DNA from 3 places in the Pseudomonas sp. ZS1P83 genome. Region 3 is predicted to be linked to each of the others. Evidence: predicted binding sites of a transcription regulator. Region 3 holds the regulator's gene; each other region holds the start of a gene.

Region 1 (10,209 bases), 590 kb from region 3:
CAAGCTGATCGCTACGTCAAACGCTGCACGACCTGGCAATTGCTGGTGACACTGATCAGCGGCCATTTGACCCGAGCCTCAAGCCTGCGATCCTTGGCGACTATCTCCGAAAATTTCGGCCCGCATAGCTACCATCTTAATGCCGGCCCTATTGCCCGCTCGACAATGTCCGATGCCTTGAACAAGCGTGACTACCGGCCATTACAGGACCTTTGTGGGTACCTGATGAGCGCCGTCAGCCGCCAGCAGCGCAAGGAGGTCGGGGCCATGGTTAGCCTGATTGACTCCACGTCGATCACCTTGCGCGGACCTCACTTCGATGGCTGGACAGCCGCGACGAAAACCCGCATCACCCAAGGCCTCAAAGTGCATGTCGGGCTGGATCTGGCGCAGCTGGCCCCGGTGTACGTGAACATTACGCCTGCCAACGTCAACGACCTGAGCGATGCACTGGAAATGCCGATCCAGACCGGCATGACGTATGTTTTCGACAAGGGCTACTGCGATTACAACTGGTGGCACGAGTTGCAGACCAAAGGTGCTTTTTTCGTCACCCGCCTGAAGAAAAACGCCAATATCAAAGTGCTGCATGAGCACTCGACCGTGACTGAGCAAAGCTCGGTCATGACCGATGAAGTCGTCCAGTTTGGCAAAAAGCATTTGGCCGGCAAACGCCTGAACGACTATTGGGAAAAGTCGGTAAGACGCGTCGTGGTTGAGCGCGAGGGGCATGCGACGCCGTTAGTTCTGGTGACCAACGACTTCACGAGGACAGCTGAAGAAATCGCGTCCTTGTACAAAGATCGTTGGCAGATCGAGCTATTTTTCAAGTGGATCAAACAACATCTGAAGCTCAAACGCTTTTATGCCTACTCCGAAAATGCGGTGCGTTTGCAGATTTACAGTGCCTTGATCAGCTATCTGTTACTGCAAATACTCCATCGTCGCTCAGGATTTACCGGCTCGTTGTTCGAACTGACGGTTCGCATAGTTCATGTCCTGTTTGAACGGCCCGGAACCCCAGTATTGAGGGATCGACGAAGGCAGGAGCGAGAAAAGTTGAAGGCTGCCCAAGGCAGCCTTCAACTATGAAGCATGTTTACCGGACACTAGTGACGCAGAGCGTGGGAACGATCGGCTTAAGGATTAACCCTCTTCCCCCTCATCATCATCCCCACCATCAACCTTCATCCCCAATTCCTTGATCTTGCGAGTCAGGGTATTACGCCCCCAGCCCAGCAAAACGGCGGCATCGCGGCGGCGGCCGGCGGTGTGTTTGAGAGCGGTCTCGATCATGATCCGCTCGAAGGCCGGCACGGCGCTGTCGAGCAGGTTCGACTGACCACGGGCCAGCGCCTGATCAGCCCACTGGCGCAGCGCTTGCTCCCAGTTGGTCACCGGCGCTGAATCCTGCGGCAGGTTCAGCAGCTCCGGCGGCAGGTCGCTGATGTGCACTTCGCGACCCGAAGCCATCACCGTGATCCAGCGGCAGGTGTTCTCCAGCTGACGCACGTTCCCGCCCCACGGCAGGTTCTTCAGGTATTCCTCGGTTTCACTTTTCAGCAGCTTGGGTTCCACCGCCAGTTCTTGCGCGGCGCGGCTGAGGAAGTGCTTGGCCAGGGTCGGGATATCTTCGCGGCGGTCCGACAGCCGTGGAATATGGATGCGGATCACGTTGAGGCGGTGGAACAAGTCCTCACGGAACTTCCCGGCGTGCACCAGGGTTTCCAGATTCTGGTGAGTCGCGGCGATGATTCGCACATCGACCTTCACCGGCACATGACCGCCGACGCGGTAGAACTCGCCATCGGCCAATACCCGCAGCAAACGAGTTTGGGTATCTGCCGGCATGTCGCCGATTTCATCGAGGAACAGCGTACCGCCGTCGGCCTGTTCAAAGCGCCCGCGACGCAGGTTGGCCGCGCCAGTGAATGCGCCTTTCTCATGGCCGAACAGCTCGGATTCCATCAGGTCTTTCGGGATCGCCGCCATGTTCAGCGCAATGAACGGCGAAGCCGCGCGCGGGCTATGACGGTGCAGAGCATGGGCCACGAGCTCTTTACCGGTACCGGATTCGCCGTTGATCAGCACGGTGATGTTGGAGTGGCTCAAGCGCCCGATGGCGCGAAACACTTCCTGCATTGCCGGCGCTTCACCGATGATTTCCGGGGTGCGGGTCAGGGCAACCGGGACTTCCAGGCCTTGCTGTTCCTGAGCGTGCTGGTTGGCGCGCTTGACCAAAGAAACTGCTTCATCAACGTCGAACGGCTTGGGCAGGTATTCAAACGCGCCGCCCTGATAGGATGCGACAGCGCTGTCCAGATCGGAGTGAGCGGTCATGATGATGACCGGCAGCCGTGGGTGTTGTTCGCGAATCCGCGCCAGAAGGTCCAGACCGCTGGCACCCGGCATGCGGATGTCGGAGATGATCACGTCCGGCTGCTGGCGCGCCAGGCGGCTCATCACGCCATCGGCGCTGTCGAAGCTTTGTGTGGTCATGCCTTCTTGCTGCAAGGCTTTTTCCAGGACCCAACGGATAGAACGGTCGTCATCGACGATCCACACGGTTTCACTACGGCTCATGTCGATGTGGCTCCTTGTTCCAGTGGCAGAAAGATCGAGAAGGTGGTGTGGCCTGGATGGCTGTCACATTCGATCAGGCCCTGGTGCTGGCTGATGATGTTCTGGGTTATGGCCAGGCCCAGACCGGTACCGTCCGGACGGCCGCTGACCATGGGAAAGAAGATGGTTTCCTGCAACCCCGCGGGAATGCCCGGGCCGTTGTCGATGATTTCGATCTTGGTCACCAGGCGATGGCGCACGTGGCCGATGGTGAACTGGCGCATGGCGCGGGTACGCAGGCTGATGCGGCCAAGGCGCAGCTCGTTCTGGCTGCTGATGGCTTGCATCGCATTGCGCACAATGTTCAGCACGGCCTGAATCATTTGTTCGCGGTCGATCAACACGTCTGGAATGCTGGGGTCGTAGTCGCGCACTAACGTGATGCAGCCCTGACTTTCGGCTTCCACCAGATGACAGACGCGTTCGAGCACTTCGTGGACGTTGCACATCGCCAGCGACGGCAATTTGTTGGAGCCGAGCATGCGATCGACCAGATTGCGCAGGCGGTCGGCCTCTTCAATGATCACGTTGGTGTAGTCGCGCAGGCTTTCTTCTGGCAGTTCGCGAGCGAGCAATTGCGCCGCGCCGCGTATTCCGCCAAGAGGATTCTTGATTTCGTGAGCGAGGCCGCGCACCAGCATCTTGCTGGTTTCCTGCTTCGACAGCTGCGCTTCTTCCTTGGTGATGCGCAGCAAGCGGTCGCGTGGGTGGACTTCCAGCAGCAGCATGGTGGCGCCGTTGGCGAGAATCGGCGTGACCGCATAATCGACGGTCAGGGTCTGGCCGGTAAGGGCGGTGAGCATCGCTTCGCGCTTGGTGAACGGGTGGGCCTGCTCGACCGCCTGGCGCAGGGAGTTCAGCGCCTCGGTGGATTCGGTGAACAGCTCGCTGATGAACTGCCCATGGCTGCGCTGACCGCTGATGGCCAGGAGCATCTCCGCTGCCGGGTTCATGTACTCGAGGCGCAGTTCGGCGTCGAGCAGAATGGTTGCGGTGGTCAGGTTGTCGAGTAGCAAGCGGTGTAGTGCGTCGCTAATGGTCATCAGGACCTCTTTTGGAGCGGAGCGTGCGCAAGAATCAAGCGCTGATACAAGGAAAATGCAAAAACCAAACCAAGGCTCCGAAAAGAAGCGTTTAAGGCCTGAAACGGGCGTTTGACGCTCGCTTGCGTGGCGTTCTGCCGGTTTTGGCGGGTACTTTTGAACCAATATGGGTTGGGATGTGGGTACGGTGCAGCCTATTGCACCAATATAGTGCGTAAAGCGGAGCGGCGTTAGAAGAAACGCAGGAAGGTATTTTTTGGCTCGATGGGTTTGTCTTTGAGCGGGCATTCTGGCCGTTGGCCGTAATCGGCGAGGGCGCAGGGTTTGACCTGGCGCTTCTGCGCGAGGGAGATGCGCAGCAGGTGGAACGGCTGGTTGGCTGTGCGCTCAACGATGCGGCCCTGCTCGTCGAGGATTTCCACAGAGAGGTTATGGCTGCCGCGATCGATGTTGCTCAGGGCGAATACCGGGCTTGGGCCGGGGTCTGCAGTGGGTTGGCCGTCCAGTAGCAATCGGTAGCGATGGCCCCGTTGCAGGCCGGGTTCGCTGGTGACGCTGACAATAATCTCGCCAGCGCTGCTGCGCACTGTGGCATCTGGTTCCGGCACCAGTACGCGGAGCATGTCGTAGTGGAAAAGCGGTTTGGCTTCGGCTTTCTTCGGGGCTGTCATCGGCGCAGCACCGGTTGGGTTGGCGGACATGCGATTGCTCGTCGCCAGCGGCACGCGCTTGGCGTTGCCGGACCCTGGCTGGTCGGTGTAGACCCGATTGCCCTGAGCGTCGACGTAGGTGAAAACCTCGGCCGTCACCGGCAGGGCGATCAAGCAGGTGATCAGCAGCCACACCCTCATGGCTTATGCACCCGTTGCACGGTGAACGTCACGGCGGGACTTTGCTGCACCAGGTTTTTCCCATCGATCACCTGCACAGCGAGGCTGTGTTCGCCGCGATCGACGTTCACCAGTTGCAGGATCGGAACGTTGCTCGGTTGGCCGTAGGGCTGGTCATCCAGCAACAACCTCAACAGATGCGGGCCTTGCAGGCGTGGCTTGATCAGTACGCTGACGGTGAAAGTGCCGTTGTTGGCGCGTAACGCCTCCTCGGTGGGCAGGCCGGTCAGTTCCAGTACCTCGTAGGCGCTGCGAGGTTGCTCACGGCCGTTGGCTTCGGCAGGCGGTGCAGGTGCGCCCGGCGGCTGGCTTTCCACACTGTTGAGCGGAGGCAATTCGACCGGTTGAGCGTTAACACCGTCGGGCGGTTGATTGCTGTAGGCGGTGTTGCCGTCGGCATCGGTGTACTTATAGATCTGCGCTGCGGCGGGCAGGGCGATCAGCAGCAAGATGAATAGAAAACCACGACCCATAAAATCGACCAGAAACGAAAGCGTTGGATTGCAGCATAGGTCAGGGGCGGCGGTTGGTCCTAGCCGTAAACATTTCGCCATTACTTTCGCACAGTGATCGTTCCCACGCACAGCGTGGGAGCGATCAGGGGAACGACCGCCCACAAAAAAGGCCTCCCGAAGGAGGCCTCTTTTTGTCACGCCGCGTGCCGCAGCGCTACCGGATTAGCAGCTGTAGTACAGCTCGTATTCCAGTGGGTGTACGAAGGTACGTACTTTGATTTCTTCTTCGCTTTTCAGGGCGATGTAAGCGTCGATGAAGTCGTCGCTGAAAACGCCGCCTTTGGTCAGGAACGCACGACCTTTGTCCAGCTCTTCCAGGGCTTCTTTCAGACTGCCGCAAACTTGTGGGATCTCTTTCGCCTCTTCAGGCGGCAGGTCATACAGGTTTTTGTCAGCAGCATCGCCAGGGTGAATCTTGTTCTGGATACCGTCCAGGCCGGCCATTACCAGGGCAGAGAAGGCCAGGTACGGGTTGGCAGCCGGATCCGGGAAGCGAGCTTCGATACGGCGAGCGCGAGGGCTGGACACGTAAGGAATACGGATCGAAGCGGAACGGTTACGAGCCGAGTAGGCGAGCATGACTGGCGCTTCGAAACCTGGGACCAGACGCTTGTAGGAGTTGGTCGACGGGTTGGTGAAGCCGTTCAGGGCCTTACCGTGCTTGATGATGCCGCCGATGAAGTACAGGGCGGTGTCGGACAGGCCGGCATAGCCTTCGCCAGCGAAGGTGTTCTTGCCATCTTTGGCGATGGACAGGTGAACGTGCATACCCGAACCGTTGTCGCCGTACAGAGGCTTAGGCATGAAGGTCGCGGTGCGGCCGTATGCATCAGCAACGTTGTGTACGCAGTACTTCAGGGTCTGAACTTCATCAGCCTTGGCAACCAGGGTGTTGAACTTCACACCGATTTCGTTCTGGCCGGCAGTCGCCACTTCGTGGTGGTGAACTTCGATGATCAGGCCCATTTCTTCCATGGCGTTGCACATGGAGGTACGGATTTCGTGGTCATGGTCGAATGGCGGAACCGGGAAGTAGCCGCCTTTGACGCCTGGACGGTGGCCTTTGTTGCCGCCTTCCACGTCCTGGTCGGACATCCACGAACCTTGTTCGGAGTAGATCTTGAACATGGAGCCGGAGATGTCGGACTTGAACTTCACTTCGTCGAAGATGAAGAATTCAGGCTCTGGACCCACAAATACGGTGTCACCGATACCGGTCGACTTCAGGTATTCCTCGGCACGCTTGGCGATCGCACGTGGGTCACGGTCGTAGCCTTGCATGGTCGACGGCTCGATCACGTCGCAAACCAGGATCAGGGTTGGCTCTTCGGTGAACGGGTCGAGAACGGCAGTGCTGTCGTCCGGCATCAGGATCATGTCGGAAGCTTCGATGCCTTTCCAGCCAGCAATGGAGGAGCCGTCGAACATTTTGCCTTCTTCGAAGAAAGCTTCATCCAGCGCGTCGCGAGCCGGCATGGTCACGTGGTGCTGAGTGCCTTTGGTGTCCGTGAAGCGCAGATCAATCCACTTGACGTCATGATCTTTGATGAGTTGAACCGACTTCGACATAGTGTCCTCCGGGTGGCTTCGGGCTTAGTAGTGGATGCCCTTAGAATGTGGGTGATGCCGGCGCGAATACTCTGCCAAGGCAACCTGCCTCACAAGGGAGCAAATTGCATGCCAGTGCCCCACCATGGGTTTTATGCCCCAATATCACGCTTACTAAAGGAACAAAGCAGCGCAGACCTGGAAATGGCGCCCCGTAATGTAGCGTTAAATTCAACAAATGACCTGTTTTGGTGCACGCAAAACCTTCTGCACATTAACTGGTTAAACCTTGAGCAATTTCCGCTATAATCCGCGCCCCCCTTTTTCGGCTGGCCCAGCGCGCGCTGTTTTCATGAAACTAATCGTAAAAGTCTTCCCCGAGATCACCATCAAAAGCCGCCCGGTACGGATGCGTTTCATCCGCCAGTTGGCCAAAAACATCCGTACCGTGCTCCGCGATCTGGACCCGGCTGTGGTGGTAAACGGTGTGTGGGACAATCTCGAGCTGGAAACGCGCGTCAGCGAGCCCAAAGCCCTGAAGGAGATGACCGAGCGCCTGAGCTGCATGCCGGGCATCGCGCATTTCCTGCAGGTCGACGAATACCCGCTGGGCGACTTCGACGACATCGTTGCCAAGTGCAAGCAGCACTTCGGTGAGGCGTTGGCCGGGAAGATTTTTTCGGTGCGCTGCAAGCGTGCCGGCAAGCACGAATTCAGCTCAATGGACGTCGAGAAATACGTCGGCAGCCAACTGCGTCGTCAGTGCGGCGCCGCCGGAATCTCGCTGAAAGACCCGGAAATCGAAGTTCGTATCGAAATTCGCGACAAACGGTTGTTTGTGATCCACAGCCAGCACAACAGCATCGGCGGTTATCCGCTGGGTGCCCTGGAACAGACACTTGTGCTGATGTCTGGCGGTTTCGATTCCACCGTCGCCGCTTACCAGATCATGCGCCGCGGACTGATGAGCCATTTTTGCTTTTTCAATCTGGGCGGACGGGCCCATGAACTGGGCGTTATGGAAGTCGCGCACTTCATCTGGAAGAAGTACGGCAGCTCCCAACGCGTGTTATTTGTGAGTGTGCCGTTCGAGGAAGTACTGGGAGAAATTCTCAGTAAAGTCGATAACAGTCATATGGGCGTAGTTTTGAAGCGTATGATGTTGCGCGCTGCTTCCCGTATTGCCGATCGGTTGGACATCGATGCGCTGGTTACCGGCGAAGCGATTTCCCAGGTGTCGAGCCAGACGCTGCCGAACCTGTCCGTGATCGACTGCGTGACCGACAAGCTGGTCTTGCGTCCGCTGATCGCCAGTCACAAGCAGGACATCATCGACCTGGCCAACGAAATCGGTACTGCCGACTTCGCCAAGCACATGCCGGAATACTGCGGGGTCATCTCGGTGAACCCCAAGACCCACGCCAAGCGTCCGCGCGTGGAGTACGAAGAACAACAGTTCGACATGGCAGTGCTTGAGCGTGCGCTCGAGAACGCCAAGCTGGTGCCGATCGATCGCGTGATCGACGAATTGGGCCAGGACTTGCAGATTGAAGAAGTCAGCGAAGCGCTGGCCGGTCAGATCGTTATCGACATCCGTCACCCGGATGCCGCTGAAGATGACCCGCTGGGCTTGGCTGGCATCGAGGTACAAGCGATGCCGTTTTATGCATTGAACGCTCGTTTCAAGGAACTGGACCCTACTCGCCAGTACCTGCTGTATTGCGACAAAGGCGTGATGAGTCGCCTGCATGCCCACCATTTGCTCAGTGAGGGGCATGCCAATGTGCGCGTTTATCGACCGAGCTAAGAGCCCGGGGCTGTATGCCTGTGGCCTGCGTCACCGGCCCCCCGACGCCGCCGTCAAGCTGTAACGGCAAGGCCTGACTCTACTGTTAATCGCTGCCACGACCTGTCAGCACACCGAATCCTCTGATCGAGATACACAAGTGATCGAAAATCTACGCAACATCGCCATCATTGCTCACGTTGACCATGGTAAGACCACCCTGGTAGACAAACTCTTGCGTCAATCCGGCACCCTGGAGCGCAACGAGCTCAACGACGAGCGCGTGATGGACTCCAACGACCAGGAGAAAGAGCGCGGTATTACCATTCTGGCGAAAAACACCGCCATCAACTGGAACGGCTACCACATCAACATCGTGGATACCCCGGGCCACGCCGACTTCGGCGGCGAAGTTGAACGCGTAATGTCGATGGTTGACTCCGTTCTGCTGCTGGTTGACGCTCAAGACGGCCCTATGCCGCAAACCCGTTTCGTGACCAAGAAGGCTTTCGAAGCCGGCCTGCGTCCAATCGTGGTGATCAACAAGGTTGACCGTCCAGGCGCGCGTCCGGACTGGGTTCTGGATCAGATCTTCGACCTGTTCGACAATTTGGGTGCTACCGAAGAACAACTGGACTTCAAAGTCGTCTACGCTTCGGCCTTGAACGGCATTGCCGGTCTGGAACACACCGCCATGGCGGAAGACATGACCCCGCTGTATCAGGCCATCGTTGACCACGTCCCTGCTCCACAGGTTGACCGTGACGGTCCGTTCCAGATGCAAATCTCGGCTCTGGACTACAACAGCTTCCTGGGTGTTATCGGCGTTGGCCGTATCGCTCGTGGTCGCGTCAAGCCGAACACTCAAGTTGTGGCTATCGACATTGACGGCAAGAAGCGTAACGGTCGTATCCTGAAGTTGATGGGTCACCACGGTCTGCACCGTATCGACGTTGAAGAAGCAGCTGCCGGCGACATCGTCTGCATCAGCGGCTTCGACCAGCTGTTCATCTCCGACACTCTGTGCGACCCACTGAATGTTGAAGCGATGAAGCCGCTGACCGTTGACGAACCAACCGTTTCCATGACCTTCCAGGTAAACGACTCACCTTTCTGCGGTAAAGAAGGCAAGTTCGTCACCAGCCGTAACATCAAGGAACGTCTGGACAAGGAACTGCTGTTCAACGTTGCTCTGCGCGTTGAAGAGGGCGACACCGCCGACAAGTTCAAAGTCTCCGGCCGTGGTGAGCTGCACCTCTCGGTACTGATCGAAACCATGCGTCGCGAAGGCTTCGAAATGGGTGTTGGTCGTCCGGAAGTGATCATCCGCATGGTTGACGGCGTCAAGCACGAACCGTACGAAAACGTGACCATCGACCTGCCGGAAGTATCCCAGGGCGCGATCATGGAACAGATCGGTATCCGTAAAGGCGACCTGACCAACATGGTTCCGGATGGCAAGGGCCGTGTGCGCCTTGAGTACAACATCCCGGCACGTGGCTTGATCGGTTTCCGTAACGAGTTCCTGACCCTGACCTCCGGTGCAGGCATCCTGACCTCGATCTTCGACCGTTACGACGTGATGAAGTCCGGCGACATGTCCGGCCGTCAGAACGGCGTGCTGGTTTCGGTGGCTACCGGTAAGGCTCTGACTTACTCGCTGGAAACCCTGCAAGCTCGCGGCAAATTGTTCCTGGGTCACGGTGAAGACGTGTACGAAGGTCAAATCGTCGGCATCAACAGCCGCGACAACGACCTGGGCGTCAACCCAACCAAAGGCAAGAAGCTCGACAACATGCGTGCTT
Region 2 (10,209 bases), 1.1 Mb from region 3:
TAAAAGCGTCAGCGGCAGCCTGCGTGAACACGAACTGGACTTCCTGTTTGGCGAAGAACAGCGCAAGCAGATTGGTTCCACCGCCGTCGTCGCCATCAGCTACCAGGGCATCCACGGCGTCCTGGCCATCGCCAGCCGCGACCCGCAGCACTACAAGAGTTCGGTGGGCACGCTGTTCCTCAGTTACATCGCCGAAGTGATGGGCCGCGTGCTGCCGCGGGTCAACAGCTCCCTGCGCTCGGTACGCTGACCATGGAACGGCAACTGGACGCTTACTGCGAACACTTGCGCAGTGAGCGACAGGTGTCGCCCCATACGCTGTACGCCTACCGCCGCGACCTCGACAAAGTGCTGGGCTGGTGTGTTAAACAGAACATCAGCAGTTGGGCGGCCCTGGATATCCAGCGCCTGCGCAGCCTGATCGCACGCCTGCATTCACAGGGTCAATCGTCCCGCAGCCTGGCGCGGTTGCTGTCGGCAGTACGTGGGCTCTATCACTACCTGAACCGCGAAGGCCTTTGCGATCACGACCCGGCCAACGGCCTGGCGCCGCCGAAGGGCGAACGTCGGCTGCCAAAAACCCTCGACACCGACCGCGCACTGCAACTGCTTGAGGGCGCGGTGGAAGATGATTTCCTGGCGCGTCGGGATCAGGCGATTCTGGAGCTGTTCTATTCCTCAGGCTTGCGGCTGTCGGAACTGACCGGGCTCAATCTGGATCAGCTGGACTTGGCCGATGGCATGGTTCAAGTGCTCGGCAAGGGCAGCAAGACCCGACTGCTGCCGGTCGGCAAGAAAGCACGCGAAGCGCTGGAGTTGTGGCTGCCACTACGGTCCATGACCAACCCGGCGGACGACGCGGTGTTTGTCAGCCAGCAAGGCCGGCGCCTTGGCCCACGGGCGATTCAGGTGCGGGTTAAAGCCGCTGGCGAGCGCGAATTGGGACAGAACCTGCATCCGCACATGCTGCGACACTCCTTCGCCAGCCATTTGCTGGAGTCCTCCCAGGACTTGCGGGCGGTTCAGGAATTACTCGGTCACTCGGACATCAAAACCACTCAGATCTACACCCACCTGGACTTCCAGCACCTGGCGACGGTTTACGACAGCGCCCATCCAAGGGCCAAACGCATCAAAGGCGATGAGTCATGAGAATCCAATTGATCACCTTCGACCTTGACGACACCCTGTGGGACACCGCCCCGGTGATCGTCAGCGCCGAAGCCGTATTGCGTGAATGGCTGACCGAGCATGCACCGAATCTGGGCGCCGTGCCGGTAGAGCATTTGTGGGCGATTCGCGAGCGGATCCTCAGCAGCGAACCCAGCCTCAAGCACCGCATCAGCGCCCTGCGCCGCCGAGTCTTGTTCCACGCGCTGGAAGAGGCCGGTTACGACCAGGGTCAGGCCTCAGACCTGGCCGATCAGAGTTTTGAGGTGTTTCTGCATGCTCGGCATCAGCTGGAAATCTTCCCGGAGGTGCAACCGACCCTGGAGGCTCTGGCCAATCACTACGCTCTCGGCGTGGTCACCAACGGCAATGCCGATGTGCGCCGGTTAGGGCTGGCAGATTACTTCAAGTTTGCCTTGTGCGCCGAAGACATCGGCATCGGCAAGCCGGATGCGCGACTGTTTCATGAGGCGTTGCAACGGGGTGGTGCGACGGCTGAAACGGCCGTGCATATCGGCGATCATCCGGGTGACGATATTGCCGGCGCCCAGCAGGCGGGATTGCGGGCGATCTGGTTTAACCCGGCGGGCAAGGTGTGGGAAGCGCAGAAGGCGCCGGATGCCGAGATTCGCAGTTTGACCGAGTTGCCGGCGTTGTTGGCGCGGTGGAATGCGGCTTCGTAGCGGCTTCGAAATCGCCTTCGCGGGCAAGCCTCGCTCCTACAGGATTTACATCGATCACATACCCTGTAGGAGCGAGGCTTGCCCGCGAAGCTTTTGGCCTCTTTATCCACGCCCATGAAAAAGCCCGCAGCGACGGCGGGCTTTTTCAGCAAGCAAGCTGCAGGCGCTTAGATAGGCCGGCTGCCGTACTTGTTGTCAGGCTTCTTGGGAGGATCGGCGACCACATTGGCCTCCACTTCCTGCACCCTCCCGCCTTTGGCCAGGAACTCTTCCATGGCTCGCGCCAGAGCATCACGCTCCTTGTTTTTCGCTTCGACGCTCGGCAGCTCATCGACCGATACCGCTGCCTTGGCTTTGCCTTTGGCGGTCGGAACGGGCGCTTCACCGCCATCGTCTTCAGCGACGTCGTCCGTCGCTGCTTCCAGACCTTCTTCGGTTTCGTCGTCGCCTACTTCGAGGTCGTCGTTTTCCAGATCATCGTCGCTCATGTTCTACCTCATGACTTGCGAAAAGCAGATTAGTTATAGCCCAGCTTCGCCATCTGTCGACGACTGCTGGAAAAAATTCAACCGCCATTGGTGACCAACGGCTTATGCCCCTTCACCGTGCACGGTGGCGAGGACTTTACGGGCACCGCCATGATCACGGTGCTCGCCCAGATAAACGCCTTGCCAGGTTCCCAGCGCCAGTCGGCCTGCCGAAATCGGCAAACTGAGCTGACAGCCAAGTACGCTGGCCTTGAAGTGCGCCGGGAGGTCGTCCAGGCCTTCGTCGTTATGCTCATAGCCGTCTGCTCCTTGTGGGATCAGACGATTGAAAAATCGTTCGAAGTCGCGACGTACCGCCGGATCGGCGTTCTCGTTGATGGTCAACGACGCCGAGGTATGCTGCAGCCACAAATGCAACAGACCGACCCGACACGCCATGATTTCAGGCAGGCCGGCGAGTAATTCGTCCGTTACCAGATGAAAGCCCCGGGGCCTCGCCCGCAGGGTAATCAGAGTCTGTTGCCACATACAGTTCTCCGCACGTTCGGGGCGCATTCTAGCGCGCTCAGGGAAAAAACAAAGGCCCTAATATTCCTTCAATCATGTAAGCCATTGGCCGCAGAAAAGCGCCCGTCGTAAACGCCACTAAACGTGTACGAAAAAACCTTTCAGCAGTTCCTTCAATGACAAACTCCAGACAAAAAAATGCCCGGCAAGCCGGGCAAGTTTTTTTGTGCGCGTACTTACAAGTTGTAGCCGCGTTCGTTGTGGAGTGCCAGATCGATGCCGACCGCCTCTTCTTCCTCAGTGATACGCAGACCCATAACGGCGTCCAGGACCTTGAGGATGAGGAAGGTGGCGATCGCGGTGTAGATCACCGTAAAGCCCACGCCTTTGCACTGAATCCAGACTTGTGCGGCGATGTCGGTGACCGTGCCGAAGCCGCCCAGCGATGGTGCAGCGAAGACACCAGTCAGGATCGCGCCGAGGATACCGCCGATACCGTGTACACCGAAGGCATCCAGGGAGTCGTCATAGCCGAGTTTGCGTTTCAGGGTGGTAGCGCAGAAGAAGCACACCACGCCGGCTGCCAAACCAATGACCAGAGCGCCCATCGGACCCACGGTGCCAGCGGCTGGCGTGATTGCAACCAGACCGGCCACAACACCCGAAGCGATACCCAGAGCACTTGGTTTGCCGTGAGTGATCCACTCGGCGAACATCCAGCCCAATGCTGCGGCGGCGGTTGCAATCTGGGTCACCAGCATCGCCATACCGGCAGTGCCGTTGGCCGCAGCAGCGGAACCGGCGTTGAAGCCGAACCAGCCAACCCATAGCATTGCAGCGCCCATCAGGGTGTAACCGAGGTTGTGCGGCGCCATCGGGGTCGTCGGGAAGCCTTTGCGCTTGCCCAGTACCAGGCAGGCAATCAGACCGGCCACACCGGCGTTGATGTGCACCACGGTGCCACCGGCGAAGTCCAGCACGCCCCAATCCCACAACAGGCCGCCGTTACCGGACCAGACCATGTGCGCGATCGGTGCGTAAACCAGGGTGAACCAGACGCCCATGAAGATCAGCATGGCGGAGAACTTCATCCGCTCGGCGAAGGCGCCGACGATCAGTGCAGGGGTGATGATGGCGAACGTCATCTGGAAGGTGATGAACACCGCTTCAGGGAACAGAGCCGCAGGGCCGGTCAGGCTCGCTGGCGTGACACCGGCGAGGAAGGCCTTGCCCATGCCTCCGAAGAACGAGTTGAAGTTGATGACGCCCTGTTCCATGCCGGTGGTGTCGAACGCGATGCTGTAGCCATAAATGACCCACAGAATGCTGATCAGACCGGTAATGGCAAAGCACTGCATCATCACGCTAAGAATGTTTTTGGAGCGAACCATGCCGCCGTAGAACAGCGCGAGGCCGGGAATGGTCATGAACAGCACAAGGGCTGTCGAGGTCATCATCCAGGCAGTGTCGCCGGAGTTAAGGACTGGGGCCGCCACTTCGTCTGCCGCCATGGCCAGGCCGGGCATTACGAGGGACAACAGGGCTCCTAGCCCTGCGAATTTACGCAGAGTCATTTTGTTTTCTCCTGGGGCGTTGGGTTTGTGGCGGCTTAGATTGCGTCGGTATCGGTTTCGCCGGTACGGATGCGAATCGCCTGTTCCAGATTGACCACGAAGATCTTGCCGTCACCGATCTTGCCGGTGTTGGCAGCCTTGGTTATCGCCTCGATAACCCGGTCAAGATCCTTGTCGTCAATGGCGACGTCGATCTTCACCTTTGGCAGGAAATCGACCACGTATTCCGCGCCGCGATACAGCTCGGTGTGACCCTTCTGCCGACCGAAGCCTTTGACTTCAGTAACGGTAATGCCCTGCACGCCGATCTCGGACAGCGACTCGCGTACGTCGTCCAGTTTGAACGGCTTGATGATGGCAGTGACTAGCTTCATGAAAACTCTCTCCCGAATTGGTGGACTTGCCCCAGGAAAACAAACCCGACTCAAGTCTAAGCGCAGTGCCTGGCTTTGTAACGCATCGTCGGCCTTACCTGCCCGTCCGACGCCTGCTAACCACTCCGCACGAAACACTTCCCCCCGTTCCGCTTGGCGCACTGCATTCGTCACAGCGACTGCATCAGTGCATGGGTCACTACCGACTAAGCAGAAAGCTTGCCATCTCGCCAAAACCCACTGATTTCAGGCCGTTGGCCGCTGCCGCAAGCTGCTTCTCGCCCATAGCCCGACGGATACGCACAACAACAGTGCGCGGCCGTCCGTCCGCATGCGCGAAAAGCGTGCACCCCTGACTGCGAGAATGACTATAGACACTGCGTGATACACTGCCCGCCATTGTTGACAGGACATTTCCCATGCTCGCGCCCAAAGACTTCCTCGATGCCCTGAGCGGCACCGCCTCCCGCCTCTTCAGCGGCGACACCCCACTGCCGAAAAGCGAAATCGAAAGCCAGTTCAAGGCATTGCTGCAAAGCGGCTTCAGCAAGCTGGATCTGGTGAGCCGGGAAGAGTTTGATAGCCAGATGGTCGTGCTGGCACGGACGCGGGCACGGTTGGAAAGTCTTGAGGCGAAGGTGGCGGAGTTGGAAGCGAAGCTGGATCCGCCTGCCGAGTAAAAACGCATATCCCACTTTGAAACCCAATCCACTGTGGGAGCGAGCCTGCTCGCGAAAAGGTCGGAACGACCTTCAGATTTACCTGTAGGAGCTGCCGCAGGTTGCGATCTTTCGATCTTCAGCCTCGCAAAAATCCAGGCAACGTCCTACAAAAATCACACCGCCGTCCGATTGCGTCGTAAGGCCTCCAGTTTCTATGCTCATCCCCAGCTGAATGTTCAGCTCTGGGTTTGGCGACCCGGAAGACCCCGACGCACCGCGACCACATTCGACCGAGGAATTTGTTCCCATCTCGAATTATGGCGGCTATGCGTGGGAGACCTTCGGGTCTGCCGGTTTTCGGGCGTCACCGGTTCGCCAACCCGCGCATGGCTGCCACCCTTTTCGTTTGGCGACGATCAGAGGCAGTTTTCTTCATTTGATCCCGAGAATTGCACCATGGACGAAAACTATTTAATACCCCAAGTCTTCACTCGCCACAAACTCCACCTCCACGCCCTTCTAATAGAAAACCAACCCTGGTTCAGCGCCCGCGATCTCGGCCGTCTCCTGCGCCTCTACCTCGACGACCGCGCCGTCCGAAAACTAGACCCCGACCAACGCCAATCAGCGCAAATGCTCATCCACGGCAGTATCCAAAACATCCTGCTGATCAGCGAATCCGGCGTCTACGCACTACTGGTCTACCACTACTGCCCCGAATACCGAGGCTTGCGCGAATGGTTGACTCACGAAGTCGTCCCCACACTGCGAGACGTTCAGCAACACACCTCAACCGAACGCCCACAACTGAGCCTGCTCAATTGGCCGGACATGTCGTTGAGTCTGTTGCACTGGAATAACCAGCCGTGGATTCGGCTGCAGGATGTTCCGCAACTGTTGCCGACTGATGAGCAGGCACAACGTGCGGTCAACGTGCCGTGGTGGAAGAAAGCTTCGCGAGCGCTGCAGTTGCTTTAAGCACTCACCCACGCCCGATTTCGACGCAACGCAGATCGTAGGTCGATTGCAGATTCAACCAAAATTCGGGCGTGGTGTTCAGGTGGAGCGATAGCTTCTTGGCGAGGTCAGGATTGACCGCTCTGGCCTGCGCCACCAGCTCACTCACTTCAACCTCGAACATACATAACTGGCACGTAAGATCAGCCACCGTAGCGCCCAACGGCTCAAGAAACTCCTTTTCAAGGATTTCTCCGGGATGAATCGGCCGCATTCCATTAGTGTTCATTTCCCCTCCTGAGGGCTTAATCTGCTGCGATCATAATCAGCGCGCTCTAGCACACAAGAGCGCCCTCGCACTTTCGCCGACGTCCTTCATGTATCTCGGCACAGTCCTACAAAAACCAGCTTCCATGTAGCGGATTGCACTCGATATCAGCTCCGACGTAACCTTTGTAGCAGCTGGCGCAGCCTGCGTTCAGCTGCTAAAGGTCGTGCGCTCCAGCAACATCTTGCGAAGGTTTCCCTCCTCTCCGGCCTGACTCCACGACTACCCTTCAAAAAACCGCAGGAAGCGGTCTCGTCAGCTCAAGGAATGATCATGTCTCTGGCCATCGTCCACAGCCGCGCCCAGATTGGCGTGGAGGCGCCCGTCGTCACCGTAGAAGTTCATCTGGCCAACGGCTTGCCATCGCTGACAATGGTCGGTTTACCTGAAGCGGCAGTGAAGGAAAGCAAGGATCGAGTACGCAGTGCGATCATCAACTCAGGCCTGCAATTTCCAGCACGCCGCATCACCTTGAATCTTGCGCCCGCCGACTTACCAAAAGACGGCGGACGCTTCGATCTGGCGATTGCCCTTGGGATTTTGGCGGCCAGCGTGCAGGTGCCGACGTTGACGCTGGATGACGTGGAGTGTCTGGGAGAGCTGGCGCTCTCAGGCGCCGTGCGGGCAGTTCGGGGGGTGTTGCCAGCAGCGCTGGCAGCACGCAAGGCCGGTCGCTCGTTGATGGTGCCCCGGGCGAATGCCGAGGAAGCGTGCCTGGCATCAGGGTTGAAGGTGATTGCGGTAGATCATCTGCTGGAAGCGGTTGCGCATTTCAATGGCCACACGCCGGTTGAGCCCTATGTCTCCAACGGGCTGCTCTACGCCAACAAGCCCTATCCCGATTTGAATGAGGTGCAGGGCCAACTCGCGGCCAAGCGTGCGTTGCTGATTGCGGCGGCAGGAGCTCATAACCTGTTGTTCAGCGGTCCACCGGGAACAGGAAAAACCCTGTTGGCGAGCCGTTTACCTGGGCTTTTACCGCCACTGGCGGAGAGCGAGGCGCTGGAAGTAGCGGCGATTCAATCGGTCGCTAGCTGCGTGCCGCTGAGCCATTGGCCGCAGCGACCGTTTCGCCAGCCCCATCACTCCGCCTCAGGTGCGGCGCTGGTAGGCGGCGGTTCGAAACCGCAACCCGGCGAAATCACTCTCGCCCACCATGGCGTTCTATTTCTGGACGAGCTGCCGGAGTTTGATCGCAAAGTATTGGAGGTTTTGAGAGAGCCACTGGAGTCCGGGCACATCGTGATTGCCCGCGCCCGTGACCGCGTACGATTCCCGGCGCGATTCCAATTGGTTGCCGCGATGAACCCCTGCCCCTGTGGATATCTTGGCGAGCCGAGCGGCCGCTGCTCTTGTACGCCGGACATGGTCCAGCGCTACCGCAACAAACTGTCGGGCCCACTGCTGGATCGCATCGACTTGCACCTGACTGTCGCAAGGGAAGCTACGGCTTTAAATCCAGCATTGAAGGCAGGTGACGACACGGCCACTGCCGCCGTTCTGGTCGCCGATGCACGAGAACGGCAACACAAACGCCAGGGCTGCGCGAACGCCTTCCTCGACCTGTCAGGCCTGCGCCGTCATTGCAACTTATCCACAACTGACGAAACCTGGCTGGAAACTGCCTGTGAACGACTGACCTTGTCGCTGAGGTCAGCCCATCGACTGCTCAAAGTGGCGCGCACACTGGCGGACCTTGAGCAAGTCGATGGCATCACCCGTGAGCATCTGGCCGAAGCACTGCAATACCGGCCGACCACTAACTAGCAGGGATTATTCTTTGGTGAGATCCACCAATGGTGTTTGGCGCACCTCAGTTTGCCGCCCGCTCTGAATCTCGCTCACCCGCTTCAACGCGTTATCCACAGCCCCCTTGTCCGCCAACAGGCTGTAGCTGATCTGGAACTGCTTCTGCTCCTTGGCCGCAATCGTCGGCACCAGATTCAGTGGCCGCTGATACCGACGGTTATAGGAAAAGCTCGTCCCTGGCTCAAGACCCGTGACGTAGCCCTGCCCTTGGGTGTCAGTGTTTTTCCACAGGGAGAACACCGGCAACTGTTGAGTATTGAAACCCACCGCAACCCCAAGGCTGCCTGCCTTGTTATGCAACACGGTCAGCGTGTCGCCCTTGGCATCGGCATACGGCACGACGTTGTAAACCGTCTCGTCGTAGTCCTTGGTCGGCGCGCGGTAGGTTTGCCAGTCCGGCAGATCCCCTTTTGCCTTGTCATTGAACGGCGACACCTGTTTCACCGGTGCGGCGAAACGGGCGCCCTGCTCCAGGAATGGAGTGCTGAAGTTGCTGTGGTACAGCGCCTGGTATTCCTTTGGATAATCGCCGTTGTTGGTGAGGGTGTCGTTGAGGGCGAACGCAGCGCTGCCGGGTTCGGTGACCAGTTCGGTCATCACCGAGAAGTCGACTTTCTTGAACGCCTGCTCTTTCAGCTCGCCGCGCAGGCTGATGGCGTAAGGCGCATTTTCGTCGATGTGCAAAGTGACTTTGCCGGCCGGAATGTTGGCGGCGCGACCGTGGAGAGTCAGCAGTTCACCGTTGTCCATGCCCGGGTGGCCGACCCACTCGTAGCCACAGCGAGCGACCAGCTCGTTAAAGCCCTCGAGCCAGCCCAGCCCGCCGCGGCCGTTGAGTTCGATGAAGGACGGATTGACCACGTCCTTGACCGGCGAATCCCAACCCATGCGCACATCACCGACCGACGCCTGTAGGACGTTCATCCCGCGGGTCGGCACCACCGAGAGTTTCATGGTGCCGTTATCGATGTCGACGATGCTGACGCCCTCCTGCCGACCGCCGTGCAAGGTACGCAGGGTGACCGAGAAGGGTTTGCCGGTTTTGATGCCGAGCTGCTGACTGGTGATCTGCCAGTTCTGGGCCGCTTTGTCGGTGTCGAGCAACACGTAGTCCCAAGCCATGGCGTGGGAGGTAGCCGACAGCGCACCGAGAGCGATGATGAGTTTGAGCGGAGTCATGACAGGAGCCTTTCTTGGAGTTGTGTCGTTTTTATAGTCTTGCTGAAACGATTCATCAAGCTTAAAAACAACACAACTCAGCTCATGCCAGAGAAAGAATGCGGCAGTCCCTTAGCGGAACCGGTCAACCTCATGCCGCAAATCCGCTGCCAGCTTCTCCAGCTCTTTGGCGGTGATCGCCAGATTGGACACCACTTCGCGCTGCTCACTGTTCGCCAGGGCAATGCTTTGCAGGTTGCTGCTCAGCAAGGTTGCGGTGCTGCTCTGCTCTTGGGTCGCGGTGGTGATCGCCGCGAATTGCTGCCCGGCAGAACGGCTTTGCTCATCGATACGTGCTAGGGCACTGGCGACGTTGGCGTTGCGCGACAAGCCTTCCTGCATCAAGACGTTGCCCTGCTCCATAGTGCTGATGGCATTGCCAGTTTCCTGCTGAATACTTTGGATCATGCCGGAAATTTCGTCAGTCGCTTTGCGAGTG
Region 3 (10,209 bases):
TGCCGTTTACGCGCGATATTCGCGGTGTGCTTGGAAGCATCGGCCAGGGCCCGGCGCAAAGCGTCGGTCAACGGCAGTTTTGCCAGCAAGTCAGGCTTGAGTGTTGTCAGGCGCTCGCCAAGGTCAACCAGAGCATGAAGCTCGCGTTTAACCTGGGTTTTGCTTTTTTCTCCCGTATCGAGGGAGTCGTCGTAAGAATCAACCATGGTGGCAGTCCGCAAAGAAACGCCGCCATGATAACCAGTCGGGGGCCGCTTGTCCGGCCCGGTCGCTCGAAGGCCCCAGCCGAAAGCAGAATTTGAGTGGAGAACAGCATGAGTGCAGTTGAAAGCGTCGGCCCACAAGCGTTGCCGGCACTGCAAGAACAAGTCGAGCAGATCATCGCTGAAGCCAAGCGCCAGGGTGCCAGTGCCTGTGAAGTGGCGGTGTCCCTGGAGCAGGGCCTGTCGACCACGGTGCGTCAGCGTGAAGTCGAAACCGTCGAATTCCACCGCGATCAGGGTTTTGGCATCACCTTGTACGCTGGCCAGCGCAAAGGCTCGGCCAGCACGTCGGCCAGCGGTCCGGAGGCGATTCGCGAAACTGTCGCCGCCGCATTGGCCATCGCCAAGCACACTTCGGAAGACGAAGCTTCGGGCCTGGCGGATGCCGCGTTGATGGCCAAGGATCTACAGGATTTCGACCTGTTCCACCAATGGGACATCACCCCCGAGCAAGCCATCGAAATGGCTCTGAGCTGCGAAGCGGCGGCGTTTGCCACCGACAGCCGGATCAAGAACGCCGACGGCACCACCCTCAGCACCCACCAAGGCTGCCGTGTTTACGGCAACAGTCACGGTTTCATCGGCGGTTACGCGTCGACTCGTCACAGCTTGAGCTGCGTGATGATCGCCGAGGCCGACGGCCAGATGCAGCGCGATTACTGGTACGACGTGAACCGTCAGGGCACCTTGCTGGCCGACCCGGTGAGCATCGGCCAGCGTGCCGCGCAACGGGCGGCGAGCCGTCTGGGTGCGCGTCCGGTGCCGACCTGCGAAGTGCCGGTGCTGTTTTCCGCGGAACTGGCCGGTGGTTTGTTTGGCAGTTTCCTCTCGGCGATTTCTGGCGGCAGTCTGTATCGCAAATCGTCGTTCCTTGAAGGCACGCTGGGGCAGAAGTTGTTCCCGGAATGGCTGACCCTCGATGAGCGTCCGCACTTGATGCGTGCGATGGGCAGTTCTGCGTTCGATGGCGACGGTTTGGCGACCTACGCTAAACCGTTCGTCGAAAAAGGCGAGTTGGTGTCATACATTCTCGGCACGTACTCCGGCCGTAAGCTCGGGATGCCGAGCACCGCCAATGCCGGCGGGGTGCACAACCTGTTCGTCACCCATGGCGACGAAGACCAGGCAGCCTTGCTGCGACGCATGGGTCGCGGCCTGCTGGTCACAGAATTGATGGGCCAGGGCCTGAACATGGTCACTGGCGATTACTCCCGTGGCGCGGCGGGTTACTGGGTCGAAAATGGGGAAATCCAGTTTGCGGTCCAGGAAGTGACCATCGCTGGCAACATGCGTGACATGTTCAAACAGATCGTTGCGGTGGGTAATGACCTGGAATTGCGCAGCAACATTCGCACAGGTTCGGTGCTGATCGAACGGATGACGGTAGCGGGTAGCTAACGCTTAACCGTTACGCAAAAAGGCGCGCCACCCATCGTTGGGCGGCGCGCCTTTTTTGTGCGTTGATTTTCTCGGGATTGTTTTGGTTCTCATTACCGAATGAGCCCAGATCATGAGTTCTGCCTTGCACGAGCAGCCTTACCTTGAAATCTGGCGCTGGATGAGTCGCCAGATCCGTTGCGCAATCGTTCCCGGGATCTCCGCCGCTGAAAACCTGGGGCTGACGCCTTGGGCGGCCAGCGGACTGATCAGTTTCGGCATCATGGTGGGTGCGTTCGGGCTGTTTCTGGTGGATCGAAAGGTCTCCGGAGCGAGTCCGCAAATGTGGGTCGGCACCCTGGAACGGCCCGTGATTCCACCGCGTTTCTAGTGTTTTTGTTTGCCATCATCGCGCACAACATCCCCGAAAGCAGGGCGGTTGGTGTGTCGGCGGGTGGAGGCTGTCGCGGGTCAAGACGTTCCTGATCGGTGCTGCTTCAGGGTTGGTCGAGCCGGTCTTCGCGCTGTTGTGTGCCTGGCTGGTGAGCCTGGCGGAATTGTTGTTGCCCTTGGGGTTGACACTGGCAGCCGGGGCAATGTTGCTGGTCGTCACCCATGAAGTCATTCCCGAGTCGCGCCGCAATGGTCACGACAAGCTTGCAAGTCTTGGGCTGCTGATCGGGTTTTGTTTGATGATGGTGATGGATACGGCGCTCGCCTAGGCGAGTGCTTAACCACCTTCGCCGAAGTAGTCCTTGATCAAATCCACCAAAGCCTGCAAGGCTTCGTCAGCCTGCTCACCTTCGGTACTCAGGTGAATTATTGTTCCCTTGCCGGCAGCGAGCATCATCATCGCCATGATGCTTTTTCCGTCTACCATGGACTCGGGAGTACGTCCGACCCGAATCGTGCAATCTTTGAACTCACCGGCGACGCCAACGAATTTCGCAGAAGCACGGGCATGCAAACCCAGTTTGTTGATGATTTCAATTTCCAGAGCAGGCATCGCGGTGTGAATCCTTTAGCTGAGGTCGCGGTGGCGAACCTGGACGTTCTTCAGGGTTTTTTGCAGGGCCTGACCCAGACGTTCGGTCAGGTAGACGGAGCGGTGATGTCCACCGGTGCAGCCAATGGCAATGGTGACATAAGCACGGTTGCTGGCGGCGAAGCGTGGCAGCCATTTGAGCAAGTACGTGGAAATGTCCTGGAACATCTCTTCGACATCCGGCTGCGCCGCCAGGTACTCGGCGACCGGTTGATCGAGCCCGGAATGATCGCGCAACTCCGGCTTCCAATAGGGATTGGGCAGGCAACGCACGTCGAACACCAGATCGGCGTCCACCGGCATGCCACGCTTGAAACCAAAAGACTCCACCAGAAACGCAGTACCGGGCTCCGGCTGGTTCAGCAGGCGCAGCTTGATGGTATCGCGCAGCTGATACAGGTTCAGGTTGGTGGTGTTTACTTTGAGATCGGCGAGGTCGGCAATCGGCCCGAGCAGGCTGGTTTCATCGTTGATGGCTTCGGCCAGCGAGCGATTGGCATTGCTCAGAGGGTGGCGCCGGCGGGTTTCCGAGAAGCGTTTGAGCAAGGTTTCTTCATCGGCGTCCAGATAAAGCACATCGCACTGGATATGCCGGCTGCGCACTTCTTCCAGCAGTTCGGGAAACCGCGACAAGTGACTTGGCAAGTTACGCGCATCGATGGATACGGCAACCAGCGGTTGTGCCAGCTCGGTGTGAATCAACGCGCGTTCGGCCAGTTCCGGCAGCAGGCCGGCGGGAAGGTTGTCGATGCAGTAGTAGCCGTTGTCCTCGAGAACATCGAGCGCGGTACTTTTACCTGAGCCGGAGCGGCCACTGACGATGATCAAACGCATGATTACTGACCGTTTTGCTCGTCCAGGACGACCTGATACAAGGCTTCATTGCTCGGGGCGCTGCGCAGTTTTTCGCGCACTTCCTTGCGATCGAGCATGCTGGCGATCTGGCGCAGTAGCTCCAGGTGCGCATCGGTGGCGGCTTGCGGGACCAGCAGAACGAACAGCAGGTCAACCGGGGCGCCGTCGATGGCGTCGAAATCGATGGGGGCATCAAGGTGCATCAAGGCACTGATGGGCGAGTTGCAGCCCTTCAGGCGACAGTGGGGAATGGCGATGCCGTTGCCAAAACCGGTGGAACCGAGTTTTTCACGGGCAATCAGAGCCTCGAAGACATCTTGCATCTCCAGATCCGGCACTTCTTTATGGATAAGGTTGGCAATTTGCTCGAGGGCTTTCTTTTTACTGCCGCCCGGCACGTTCACGAGGGAACGGCCGGGGGTCAGGATGCTTTCAAGTCGGATCATGGGTTGGGAGTGTTAACGACCGGTCGCGCCCTGGAGGAGGCTTTGGGTCTTTTCCTTATGCTTTTTGAGTTGTTTATCCAGCTTGTCAGTCAGTGCGTCGATAGCCGCGTACATATCGGTATGCTCCGCGTTTGCGACCACTTCATTGCCGGGAATATGCAGCGTGGCTTCGATTTTCTGCTTGAGCTTTTCGACCGTCATCGTGACTTGCACGTTGGTGATCTTGTCGAAATGCCTCTCTAATCGTTCGAGTTTTTCGCCGATGTAGGTGCGAAGAGGTTCGGTCACTTCCAGTTGGTGTCCACTGATGTTGACTTGCATACAGCTCTCCTTCGTTGCCAGTGCATAAAGCGGCAGGCAGAAATGCCTGCCACTGGAACGCTGTGGCGTGGCTCTACATCAACCGCTTGCGTTCGCTCGAAGGCGCGATCCCGAGGGATTCGCGGTACTTGGCGACGGTGCGGCGAGCCACCTGAATGCCTTGTGCCTCCAGTAAACCAGCGATCTTGCTGTCACTCAACGGCTTTTTCTGATTTTCCGCGGCAACCAGTTTTTTGATGATCGCGCGGATCGCTGTAGACGAGCATTCACCGCCCTCAGAGGTGCTGACGTGACTTGAGAAAAAGTATTTCAGTTCATATATGCCCCGTGGGGTATGCATGAATTTCTGCGTGGTCACCCGAGAAATCGTCGACTCGTGCATGCCCACCGCTTCGGCGATGTCATGCAGGACCAGCGGTTTCATGGCTTCGTCGCCGTATTCAAGAAAGCCGCGCTGATGCTCGACGATCTGAGTGGCTACTTTCATCAGGGTTTCGTTGCGGCTTTGCAGGCTTTTGATGAACCAGCGGGCCTCTTGCAACTGATTGCGCATGAAGGTGTTGTCGGCGCTGGTGTCGGCGCGGCGTACGAAACCGGCGTATTGAGCATTGACCCGCAGTCGCGGCACGGATTCCTGGTTCAGTTCCACCAGCCAGCGCTCGTTGTCCTTGCGTACGATCACGTCGGGAACGACGTATTCGGCTTCGCCGGACTCGATTTGCGAGCCTGGGCGCGGGTTGAGGCTCTGGACCAGTTCAATCACTTGGCGCAGCTCATCTTCCTTGAGCTTCATGCGACGCATCAGCTGGCTGTAATCGCGGCTGCCGAGCAGGTCGATGTAATCGGTGACCAGGCGTTTGGCTTCGACCAGCCAAGGAGTCTTGGCGGACAACTGACGCAGTTGCAGCAGCAGGCATTCGCCCAGGTTACGGGCGCCGATGCCAGCGGGTTCGAATTGCTGGATGCGGTGCAGGACAGCTTCGATTTCGTCCAGTTCGATGTCCAGTTCCGGATCGAAGGCTTCGAGAATCTCCTCGAGGGTTTCGTCCAGGTAGCCCTGATTGTTGATGCAGTCGATCAGGGTCACGGCAATCAGGCGATCAGTGTCGGACATCGGTGCCAGGTTCAGTTGCCACAGCAAGTGGCTTTGCAGGCTTTCGCCGGCCGATGTACGGGTGGTGAAATCCCACTCGTCGTCATCGTTGCTCGGCAGGCTGCTGGCGCTGGTCTGGTAGACGTCTTCCCACGCGGTATCGACGGGCAGTTCGTTGGGAATGCGCTCGTTCCAGTCGCCTTCCTCGAGGTTGTCCACCGTCGGGGCGGTTTCCTGGTAGGAGGGTTCAGAAACGTCGGCGTTGGGTGGCTGTTCCGCTTTGTCGGCCAAGGGGTCAGCGTTATCGAAGTCGTCGCCTTCTTCCTGGCGTTCGAGCATCGGATTGGACTCCAGGGCCTCCTGGATTTCCTGTTGCAGGTCCAGGGTCGACAATTGGAGCAGGCGGATGGCCTGTTGCAGCTGCGGTGTCATCGTCAGCTGCTGGCCCATTCTCAAGACTAGCGATGGTTTCATGGCAGGGGCTTAACACCTTATTCGCCGGCGCACATGCGCCATCCACTACAGGACGCCGGAGCGCCAAACATAAGCAAATTATATGCCTGAAACCGCAACGTTTGCCTAGAGCGCTGTAACAATAAAAAAGTATTCATTTTTATCGAGACGAGCACTCGATCGACTAGCCAGGCACCTCAGTGCTTACAAGCGGAACTCATGACCCAGATACACTTCCTTGACCAGGTCGTTGGCCAGGATGGTGGCAGAGTCACCTTCGGCTATCAGCTGGCCATCGTTGACGATGTAGGCGGTTTCGCAGATATCCAGGGTTTCACGGACGTTGTGGTCAGTGATCAGCACACCAATGCCCTTGGCCTTGAGGTGATAGATGATCTGCTTGATGTCGCCCACCGAAATCGGGTCCACACCGGCGAATGGTTCGTCGAGGAGAATGAATTTCGGGTTGGTGGCCAGTGCCCTGGCGATTTCCACGCGGCGGCGTTCACCGCCGGACAGACTCATGCCGAGGTTGTCGCGGATGTGGCTGATGTGGAATTCCTGCAATAGGCTTTCCAACTCCTTGCGACGACTGTTCTTGTCGAGCTCCTTGCGGGTCTCGAGGATTGCCATGATGTTGTCGGCTACCGAGAGTTTGCGGAAGATCGATGCTTCTTGCGGAAGATAGCCAATACCGGCCTTAGCACGACCGTGCATAGGCTGGTGGCTGACATCCAGATCGTCAATCAGTACGCGGCCCTGGTCGGCTTGTACCAGACCGACAATCATGTAGAAACAGGTGGTCTTGCCGGCGCCGTTGGGGCCTAGCAGGCCGACGATCTGACCGCTGTCGATCGACAGGCTGACGTCACGCACGACCTGACGGCTCTTGTAGCTCTTCGCCAAATGCTGAGCTTTCAGAGTTGCCATTACTGGGCCTTTTGCTCGTCGGTTTTCTTCTTCGGCTGGATCACCATGTCGATGCGCGGACGCGCCTCGGTGACCTTGTTGCCGGTGGCGCGACCGGCGCTCGCGAGCTTTTTGACCGTGTCGTAGACGATTTTCTCGCCTTGGGTGACGTTGTTGTCCTTATCGATGACTTTGGCGCGATCGATCAGCACGACGCGGTTTTGCGCAGCGTGGTACTGGATCGTTACCCCGTAACCCTGAACCGGCTTGGTATCGCCCGCAGTTTGCAGTTGCTCGAAGTAGGCGAGGTTGCCCACCGAAGTCATCACGTCGATGTCGCCAGTCGGGGTGCGGGTGATGGTTACGGTGTTGCCGGTAACCTTCAACGAGCCCTGAGTAATGATCACGTCACCTTTATAGGTGGCGATGCCGTTCTTGTCGTCCAGCTGGGCGTCGTCGGCCTGGATGCGGATAGGCTGCTCTTGATCGTTCGGCAGAGCCCAGGCGCTCACGCTTCCCAGTGCTGCGCCCAGACTGAGCAAAATAGGGAGGGTTTTAACGAGCCTCATACTGTCCTCTTACGTTAGATAGCAGGTGTATCCTGCTTTCTTTCAAATACGCTTTCATTCCCTTGCCAGTCGACACACCACCAGCGCCGTCGATTCTAACGGGTTGCTCGGTCTGCGCATATTGCTGCTGCGGGAACACTGTCATGCGGGTGGTGGTAATCAGAGTCTTGCGGTTTTTCTCGTCGAAGCGTGTGATGCGCACCGAGTCAATCAGTTCGACCTGAGTGCCGTCGGGGTTCACTTCGCCGTGCTCGCTTTGGACGTGCCAGGGAAACTCGGTGCCGCGGAACATGTTCAGGTCGGGATTGGTCAACAACGTTACTTCGGTCGCCTTAAGGTGTTCGACCTTGTCGGACGTCATTTCGTATTGCAGTTTGCCGTCCGGCAGGTACTGCACGCTGTGGGCGTTGACCGCGTAATAGTCGATCGCGGTTTCATCGACCTTTGCCACTGGCTGGTCGAGGAAGCGTTCCGGACTGATGTTCCAGTAGCCGACCGCCGCGAATATCGCTGCGATGCAACCAAACACCAGGAATTTGCGAATCTTTTTGCTCAGCATAGTTGGCTCACAGGTACGCAGCGTTGGCCGCATCGAGGCGGCCCTGGGCGCGCAGGATCAATTCGCAGAATTCGCGAGCGGCACCCTCGCCACCACGAGCCTGGGTGATGCCGTGGGCGTGTTCACGGACGAAACTGGCAGCGTTGGCCACCGCCATGCCCAGGCCGACGCGGCGAATCACCGGCAGGTCCGGCAGGTCGTCGCCGAGATAGGCGACTTGCTCATAGCTTAGGTTGAGTTGGGCAAGAAGCTCGTCGAGCACCACCAGTTTGTCTTCGTGCCCCTGGTACAGGTGTGGAATGCCGAGGTTCTTCGCTCGTCGCTCGACCACCGGGGTCTTGCGGCCGCTGATGATAGCGGTCTGCACGCCCGCTGCCATCAACATCTTGATGCCTTGGCCGTCGAGAGTGTTGAAAGACTTGAATTCGCTGCCGTCTTCAAGGAAGTACAGGCGTCCGTCGGTCAGTACGCCATCGACGTCGAAAATCGCCAGCTTGATGTTCTTGCCGCGTTGCAACAGGTCGGTGCTCATCACATTACTCCTGCGCGCAGCAGATCAGAGAGGTTGAAGGCGCCGATCGGACGGTCCTCCTTGTCCACCACCACCAGCGCGTTGATTCGATGGTCTTCCATGATTTTCAGAGCCTCGGCCGCGAGCATCTCGGGACGGGCGGTCTTGCCGTGAACGGTCATGACCTCGTCGATGGTCGCGTGATGGATATCGATGGCACGGTCCAGGGTGCGGCGCAGGTCGCCGTCGGTGAAGATCCCGGCGAGTTTGCCATCGGCTTCAAGAATCACGGTCATGCCCAGGCCCTTGCGGGTCATTTCCATCAATGCGTCCTTGAGCAGAGTGCCGCGTTGAACGTGCGGCAGCTCTTGCCCGGCGTGCATGACGTTTTCCACTTTCAGCAGCAGGCGTCGGCCAAGCGCGCCACCGGGGTGGGAAAAGGCGAAATCTTCAGCGGTAAAACCGCGGGCTTCCAGCAGCGCAACGGCAAGAGCGTCGCCCATGACCAGCGCGGCAGTGGTCGACGAGGTCGGTGCCAGGTTAAGCGGGCAGGCTTCGTGCTCGACGTGCACGTTGAGGTTGACCTCGGCAGCCTTTGCCAGTGGTGATTCCGGGTTGCCGGTCATGCTGATCAATTGAATGCCCAGACGCTTGATCAGTGGCAGCAGGGTGACGATTTCATTGGTGGAGCCGGAGTTCGACAGCGCCAGGATGATGTCGTCGCGGGTGATCATGCCCATGTCGCCGTGGCTGGCTTCGGCCGGGTGCACGAAAAAGGCCGTGGTGCCGGTGCTGGCCAGGGTGGCGGCGATCTTGTTGCCGATGTGCCCGGATTTGCCCATGCCGACCACGACCACGCGGCCTTTGCTGGCCAGAATCATCTCGCAAGCGCGTACGAAATCTGCGTCGATATGGGGCAGCAAGCCTTGTACGGCTTCCAGTTCGAGGCGGATGGTGCGTTGAGCAGATTGAATCAGGTCGCTGGATTGGCTCATGTCAGAAATCGTATAGCCTGATGAAAAGGCGGCGATTATAACGGTAATGATCGAAACCCTCACGCAAGTTCGTCGCGCTTTGTCGTTCCCTGTTACCGAATACCCCTCAATAGAAGCTTTTGCCCTGTCATGTTGCTGAAGATGGCCCGGCTTGGGCCTTGGGCGCTTGGCCTTTGCAGTGATATAGTTCGCCGCCAGTTCGGCCTGCCCGGGAGGGATGTGCTTTCGTCAGAAAGTCAGGCGTCCGAGTGAGAGGCTGCATCGCAAGGAGTTTAGATGAGTGCCGATAAAGCCTACGCGGTCGAGCTGAAGGGACTGACCTTCAAGCGCGGTGCGCGCAGCATTTTCAATAACGTCGATATACGTATCCCGCGCGGCAAGGTCACCGGCATCATGGGGCCTTCCGGGTGTGGCAAGACTACGCTGTTGCGGCTGATGGGTGCACAGTTGCGGCCCACCAAAGGCGAAGTCTGGGTCAACGGGCAGAACCTGCCGAAGCTGTCGCGCAGTGATCTATTCGATGCGCGCAAGCACATGGGCGTGCTTTTTCAGAGTGGTGCACTGTTCACCGATCTCGACGTGTTCGAGAACGTCGCCTTTCCGCTACGCGTTCATACCGAACTGCCGGAAGAAATGATCCGTGACATTGTCCTGCTCAAATTGCAGGCCGTGGGCTTGCGTGGCGCCATCGACCTGATGCCTGACGAGTTGTCCGGCGGCATGAAGCGTCGTGTCGCTCTGGCCCGGGCGATTGCCCTTGATCCGCAAATCCTCATGTACGACGAGCCCTTTGTCGGCCAGGACCCCATCGCC

Evidence for each region. The regulator sigma-54, encoded in region 3, starts transcription at its own class of promoters, with help from an activator protein. The targets are predictions, from matches to a motif close to ANTGGCATNNANNTTGCTNT.
Region 1: a site for sigma-54 is predicted at 6,736-6,755, ahead of glnA (glutamate--ammonia ligase). Genes of this name have one in related genera too.
Region 2: a site for sigma-54 is predicted at 5,004-5,023, ahead of glnK (P-II family nitrogen regulator). Genes of this name have one in related genera too.

The regions. Positions count from the first base shown of each region.
Region 1 is NZ_CM142706.1:5,091,755-5,101,963, reverse strand. It holds gene ACYZT0_RS23915 (IS4 family transposase) at 1-1,092, shown strand, start outside; gene ntrC (nitrogen regulation protein NR(I)) at 1,147-2,583, opposite strand; gene glnL (nitrogen regulation protein NR(II)) at 2,580-3,665, opposite strand; gene ACYZT0_RS23900 (DUF4124 domain-containing protein) at 3,896-4,516, opposite strand; gene ACYZT0_RS23895 (DUF4124 domain-containing protein) at 4,513-5,028, opposite strand; gene glnA (glutamate--ammonia ligase) at 5,233-6,639, opposite strand; gene thiI (tRNA uracil 4-sulfurtransferase ThiI) at 6,971-8,425, shown strand; gene typA (translational GTPase TypA) at 8,565-10,209, shown strand, end outside.
Region 2 is NZ_CM142706.1:5,646,593-5,656,801, reverse strand. It holds gene ACYZT0_RS26515 (DUF484 family protein) at 1-250, shown strand, start outside; gene xerC (tyrosine recombinase XerC) at 253-1,152, shown strand; gene ACYZT0_RS26505 (HAD family hydrolase) at 1,149-1,853, shown strand; gene sutA (transcriptional regulator SutA) at 2,021-2,341, opposite strand; gene ACYZT0_RS26495 (secondary thiamine-phosphate synthase enzyme YjbQ) at 2,444-2,869, opposite strand; gene ACYZT0_RS26490 (ammonium transporter) at 3,085-4,422, opposite strand; gene glnK (P-II family nitrogen regulator) at 4,458-4,796, opposite strand; gene ACYZT0_RS26480 (accessory factor UbiK family protein) at 5,216-5,476, shown strand; gene ACYZT0_RS26475 (BRO-N domain-containing protein) at 5,915-6,436, shown strand; gene ACYZT0_RS26470 (HigA family addiction module antitoxin) at 6,441-6,704, opposite strand; gene ACYZT0_RS26465 (YifB family Mg chelatase-like AAA ATPase) at 7,017-8,510, shown strand; gene ACYZT0_RS26460 (aldose 1-epimerase family protein) at 8,517-9,731, opposite strand; gene ACYZT0_RS26455 (methyl-accepting chemotaxis protein) at 9,843-10,209, opposite strand, start outside.
Region 3 is NZ_CM142706.1:4,498,886-4,509,094, reverse strand. It holds gene yjgA (ribosome biogenesis factor YjgA) at 1-206, opposite strand, end outside; gene pmbA (metalloprotease PmbA) at 315-1,661, shown strand; partial or broken gene ACYZT0_RS21385 (FagA protein) at 1,774-1,854, shown strand; partial or broken gene ACYZT0_RS21380 (ZIP family metal transporter) at 1,846-2,362, shown strand; gene ACYZT0_RS21375 (HPr family phosphocarrier protein) at 2,371-2,646, opposite strand; gene rapZ (RNase adapter RapZ) at 2,662-3,519, opposite strand; gene ptsN (PTS IIA-like nitrogen regulatory protein PtsN) at 3,522-3,986, opposite strand; gene hpf (ribosome hibernation-promoting factor, HPF/YfiA family) at 3,999-4,307, opposite strand; gene ACYZT0_RS21355 (RNA polymerase factor sigma-54) at 4,381-5,874, opposite strand; gene lptB (LPS export ABC transporter ATP-binding protein) at 6,058-6,783, opposite strand; gene lptA (lipopolysaccharide transport periplasmic protein LptA) at 6,783-7,331, opposite strand; gene lptC (LPS export ABC transporter periplasmic protein LptC) at 7,318-7,890, opposite strand; gene ACYZT0_RS21335 (KdsC family phosphatase) at 7,898-8,422, opposite strand; gene ACYZT0_RS21330 (KpsF/GutQ family sugar-phosphate isomerase) at 8,422-9,396, opposite strand; gene ACYZT0_RS21325 (ATP-binding cassette domain-containing protein) at 9,673-10,209, shown strand, end outside.